Parazoarcus communis: one gene and its partner. The protein of the gene in region 1 binds, or shares a complex with, the protein of each later gene. Links are inferred from orthologs where the notes say so. Each region holds a gene or a part of one and is shown on either strand. Other genes may lie near its edges.

Region 1 (2,826 bases):
CGGTGCCCTCATCAGCACCAGCAGGGCTCCGCCGCCGCCATCGTGCGGCCCCGCCTGGCAGAAGGCGAGAATCTCTTCGCGCTGAGCGAGCCAGCCGCGCGAGAGTTGTTTGAGAATGGACACCCGTCCGGGTGAGCCCAGTCCCTTTCCATGTATCACCCGAATGCAGCGCCGGCCCTGTTGCAGGCTGTGCGCCAGAAAGTGGGCGAGCGCATCGCGTGCTTCGTCACGGGTCAGACCATGCAGGTCGAGTTCGCCCTGGAGCACCCAGCGCCCGCGGCGCAGATCGGTCAGCACGCGCCTGGGCAGGCCGGGTCGAAGGAAGGCGGCCTCATCGCCCATATCCAGGCGGTCTTCAAAGGTCAGCGGGGCGGAGAGCGATTCGCTCAAGGCCTCGCGCTCGTCCGCTTCGCGCTTGAGTGGTGCCGGGGCAGGGGCGTTTGTCGGTAATTCGACCCGATTGCGGTCGTCGATCTGCTGCGCGCCGCGTGCTGCGAGGCGGAACAGCTTGGAAGGATCGGACAGGTCGGCGTCAGGCGGCAGCACGACAGGTGGCATTTCGCCGGGAGCAAGACTGGCCTTGTCTGTGGTCGCGGGCTGATCCGACGTGTATACGCGGCGACTCGGCGCCTGTCCGAGGACGACCCTGCCACTGTCGGCAATCGGCGTGACGTCGGCATACGCTGCGAATAAAGGGTCGCCGGTCTTGCGCGAGGGGGCAGGTTCGGGTGCCGTCTCTGGCGTCTTGCTGCGCGGAACCGGGGCAGGGCGAGGAGTGTCGATTTCGGCGCGGTCCTGCCTGGCCAGCGGCGCTACGCCAGTCTGCGAGCGTCGAAAGAGCTCGAGATCGTCGGCGTCGACCTCCCCCAGCGCTGTTGAGTCGGGTGCCGGCGCCTTCTTTTTTGGAGTTCCCGCTGGCGCGCCAACCGACGCAGTGCGCCCCCTCAGGGCCGACAAGGCTTTGAACGGGTTGTCTGCGCTTTTTCCTGCATCCGCCTTGTTGGCATTGGTGGATGCAGGGCTTGGTTTGCGTGCCATTGGGGGGGCTTACGAGGCGGGCTCAGTGTCCCAGCGCGTCGAGGTAACGCTCGGCGTCGAGCGCAGCCATGCAGCCGGTGCCGGCCGAGGTTACGGCCTGACGGTAGATGTGATCCTGTACGTCACCCGCGGCGAAGATGCCCTTGATGCTGGTCTGGGTTGCGTTGCCGTTGCGACCGCCTTCGGTGACGATGTAGCCGCCCTCCATCTCGATCTGACCCTCGAAAATGTCGGTGTTGGGCTTGTGGCCGATGGCGATGAACACGCCTTGCAGCGCCACGTCGCGCGTCTCGCCGGTGTTCACGTTCTTCACCCGCATTCCGGTCACGCCGGAATTGTCGCCGAGCACTTCGTCAAGGGTGGAGTCGAGTACGAGTTCGATTTTGCCGGCTGCAACCTTTTCCATCATCTTGTCGATCATGATCTTCTCGGCGCGGAACTTCTCGCGGCGATGGACCACGGTGACCTTCTTGGCGATGTTGGAGAGGTAGAGCGCTTCCTCAACGGCGGTGTTGCCGCCGCCGACCACGGCCACGTCCTGATTGCGGTAGAAGAAACCGTCGCAGGTTGCGCAGGCAGACACCCCGCGACCGGCGAACTTTTCTTCCGACGGCAGGCCAAGATACTTTGCGGTGGCGCCGGTGGAGATGATCAGCGCGTCGCAGGTGTACTCGCCGGAGTCGCCGATGAGCCTGAACGGGCGCTCGGTCAGCTTCGCCGTGTGGATGTGGTCGAAAATCATCTCGGTGTTGAAGCGCTCGGCGTGCTTCTGGAAGCGCGACATCAGGTCGGGCCCCATTACGCCGTCTGCGTCCGCCGGCCAGTTGTCTACCTCGGTGGTCGTCATCAGCTGTCCGCCCTGGGCGAGGCCGGTGATCATGACCGGGTTGAGGTTGGCTCGGGCCGCGTAGACGGCCGCAGTGTAGCCTGCGGGTCCGGAGCCGAGAATGAGCAGGCGGGCATGCTTGGTGGTCATGGTGTAGCGTTCCAGCGTGTTGGCAATGGCGCGAATTATAGCTGACCGGCCGCAGCGCTCAGATCAATCGAGTCGATAGCCCCCGCCAATGGAAGACCGGTGCGTGGAAGGCAGCGGATGGAGCGGACTGGCACAGGGTGATGTGAAAGCACGTGTGGCCTCGCGGCCCATGTTGAGCAGCGCAGTCACCCATTCGTTTATACTCTCGCCCATCATATAAATTCAGACGCTCGTTGCTGCTCGAACGCCCGCCAGACGGAGACTTCATGAGTCAAGCTACCTCAGTTTCAATTACCGCACTTAACAGGGTGTTGAAAATCTCGGGTTCACCTTCGGTTTCCAGTCCCCTGGGAAAAATCGACTTTGAAAATCGCCCGCTTTCCCCGTGATCATGCCGATTCAAGCTGACTTTTCCGTCGATTGTGCTACCGCAAATCAGCAGCGCTCCTGTCGCCGCAAAGACATGGTTTTTCGACTACAACGTTTCCCATCCGCAGGGCGCCAGGGCGCCCGCGAATTACGGCGCCAGCAGATTGCCCAATCTCGTCAGGTTATAAGCCGAGAAATTGAGCAACGCATGCGCACGGATTCGATCCAGCCCACGCGCCATCGCATGGCGCAGCGTGCCGATATCCTTCGCCCAGCCAAAGGCCTCTTCGATCATCTTGCGTCGGCGCAGGCTGACCGCGTAACCGGGGGACGACTTCACCTCATTGGGCACGGCGCTGCCCTTGACCTTGGCCGCGACATGCGGGGCAATGCCCAGCGGCTCGAGCGCGGCGATGAACTCGGCGGTGTCGTACCCCCGGTCG
Region 2 (2,745 bases), 460 kb from region 1 along the record:
GCCTTGACCTTGTCCAGCAGGAACTCCATCGCGTCGATGTCGTCCATGCCGTACAACAGCTTGCGCAGAATCCAGGCTTTCTGGAGGATGTCCGGCTTCATCAGCAGCTCTTCGCGTCGGGTGCCCGAGCGATTGACGTTGATGGCCGGATACACGCGCTTTTCTGCCATGCGGCGGTCGAGGTGGAGCTCCATGTTGCCGGTGCCCTTGAACTCCTCGTAGATCACGTCGTCCATACGGCTGCCGGTGTCGATCAGCGCGGTGGCGATGATGGTCAGCGAACCGCCTTCCTCGATGTTCCGCGCGGCGCCAAAGAAGCGCTTGGGCTTCTGCAGCGCGTTGGCATCGACGCCGCCGGTCAGGACCTTGCCCGAAGCCGGTACGACCGTGTTGTACGCACGCGCCAGTCGCGTCAGCGAGTCGAGCAGGATGACGACATCCTTCTTGTGTTCGGTCAGGCGCTTGGCCTTCTCGATCACCATCTCGGCAACCTGAACGTGACGGGATGCGGGTTCGTCGAAGGTGGAGGCCACGACCTCGCCCTTCACCGAGCGCTGCATTTCGGTCACTTCTTCCGGGCGTTCGTCGATCAGCAGCACGATCACCACGACATCGGGGTGGTTGGACGTGATCGCATGGGCGATATGCTGCAGCATCACCGTTTTACCGCTCTTTGGCGGGGCGACGAGCAGACCACGCTGACCTTTGCCGATTGGCGCGATCATGTCGATGATGCGGCTGGTGACGTTTTCCTCGCCACGGATTTCGCGCTCAAGCTTCAGGCACTCCTGCGGGTGCAGGGGCGTCAGGTTCTCGAACAGGATCTTGTGCTTGCACTCCTCGGGAGGGCGGCCGTTGATCTTGTCCAGCTTGACCAGTGCGAAATAGCGCTCGCCATCCTTCGGGGTGCGAATCTCACCCTCGATGGTGTCGCCGGTGCGCATGTTGAAACGCCGGATCTGCGACGGCGACACGTAGATGTCGTCGGTACCCGCAAGATAGGACGTGTCGGGCGAGCGCAGGAAGCCAAACCCGTCGGGAAGGACTTCAAGTGCGCCGTCGCCGCTGATGGGCTGGCCCTTGCGTGCACGATTCTTCAGCAGCGCAAAGACGAGCTCCTGTTTGCGCAGGCGATTGGCGCCTTCGACATCATTTGCGACTGCCATCTCGAGCAATTCACTGACGTGCAGTGCTTTGAGCTCGGACAGGTGCAGGGCAGGGATGGCCGGATCGGTGGGCGTACCCGTCTCTCCAGACGATTCTGCGTCGAGCAGGTCGTCATCGGACGGAATGTTTTCGGGAGGATTACCGTCGCGGTGCCGGGGGCCCCGGCGGCGGGCGCGCGTCGCACCGCGAGAACGGGCCGGAGCGGTTTCCGGCTTAGATGTTGCTGTCAATGAAGGCTGTCAGTTGAGATTTTGAAAGGGCGCCGACTTTCGTCGCCTCGATGTTCCCGCCCTTGAAAAGCATCAGGGTGGGAATGCCACGGATGCCGTACTTTGCCGGCGTTTCCTGGTTTTCGTCGATGTTGAGCTTCGCGACCTTGAGCTTGCCAGCGTAGTCTTTTGCGACTTCGTCCAGGATCGGCGCGATCATCTTGCAGGGACCGCACCATTCAGCCCAGTAGTCGACGAGTACCGGCGTCTGGGACTGCAGCACTTCGGACTCGAAGTTGCTGTCGGTCACGTATTGAATATGCTCGCTCATGATTCCTCGCATCAGGGGGGAGATGTGTTGCGTAATACTTGATACTAGAGAGATGAAGGGTCGCTGAGGACCCGTTCGGCCAGGCACTGGGAAGGGTGCCGGGAAGAAGGTTTCCCGAAAGTTATGCGATGACGTCGGTCACGTCAAGGTGTTATCGGTCCGAAGTCCTGAAAAAGTGCATTGTCGTGGCGAAAAAGCAAAACGCTGGACTATATTGTCGCCTGTGAGCACGAATGCCTATCCAGTGGCAGGTGTCGTTACCCGTGAGAGCAAAGCAATGACCTATGTTGTGACCGAAGCCTGTGTGCGCTGCAAATATACCGATTGCGTGGATGTCTGCCCCGTCGACTGTTTTCGCGAAGGGCCGAATTTTCTTGTCATCGATCCGGAGGAGTGTATTGACTGTACGCTTTGTGTCGCCGAATGTCCGGTCGAGGCCATTTTCGCCGAGGATGACGTACCCGCCGGCCAGGAATCCTTCATCGCGCTCAATGCGGAGCTGGCAAGCCAGTGGAAACCGATTGTCGAGCGCAAGGATCCGCTCCCCGATGCGGACGAGTGGGCGAAGGTGAAGGACAAGCTCGGTGAGTTGAAGCGGTGACCGTGCCCTGAAGGCCCGTCCAGGGGCGGCTTTCAGGGAGTTCCCCAATGCACTAAGATGGCGCACAGCCTCAAACTAAACAAAATATATCCGAGGAAAACTATCATGCTGGTAAGCGAGATTCTCGCGATCAAGGGGAAGGTGCTTTACACCATTTCGCCAAACAAGAGTCTGGCCGAAGCGGTGACGATCATGACCGAGCAGGACGTCGGCTCGCTGGTGGTCTTCTCCAAGGGCCAGATGGCCGGCATGCTGACTTTCCGCGAGGTGCTTCAGGCCGTTCAGAAAGGCGGTGCCGCCTGGGCGGAAATGCTGATCGAGCAGGCCATGCTGGCCGTACCGATGGTTGCTGCACCCAACATGGAAATGGACGAGTTGCGTCGTCTGATGGTTGATCACCATCAACGCTACCTGCCGGTAATGGATGGCACGACCTT

What was found. Proteins that work in one complex are often made in the same cells at the same time.
Region 2: the proteins of trxB (region 1) and trxA are in contact, whole or in part, in a crystal structure (PDB 1F6M), measured with the Escherichia coli proteins. The link is inferred for Parazoarcus communis from one-to-one orthologs.

The regions. Positions count from the first base shown.
Region 1 is NZ_CP022188.1:3,323,672-3,326,497, forward strand. Bases 38-2,819 are described here. They hold trxB (thioredoxin-disulfide reductase), read right to left. Parts: upstream 2,015-2,819; coding sequence 1,061-2,014; downstream 38-1,060. Other genes in these bases: CEW87_RS15220 (Smr/MutS family protein), read right to left, coding at 38-1,038; CEW87_RS15230 (IS5 family transposase), read right to left, coding at 2,532-2,819. In the rest of the region: more of CEW87_RS15220, read right to left, coding at 1-37; more of CEW87_RS15230, read right to left, coding at 2,820-2,826.
Region 2 is NZ_CP022188.1:2,866,585-2,869,329, forward strand. The notes cover bases 45-2,745. They hold trxA (thioredoxin TrxA), read right to left. Parts: upstream 1,708-2,745; coding sequence 1,381-1,707; downstream 45-1,380. Other genes in these bases: rho (transcription termination factor Rho), read right to left, coding at 45-1,214; fdxA (ferredoxin FdxA), read left to right, coding at 1,985-2,308; CEW87_RS13145 (CBS domain-containing protein), read left to right, coding at 2,414-2,745. In the rest of the region: more of rho, read right to left, coding at 1-44. UniProt on the Escherichia coli protein: Participates in various redox reactions through the reversible oxidation of its active center dithiol to a disulfide and catalyzes dithiol-disulfide exchange reactions.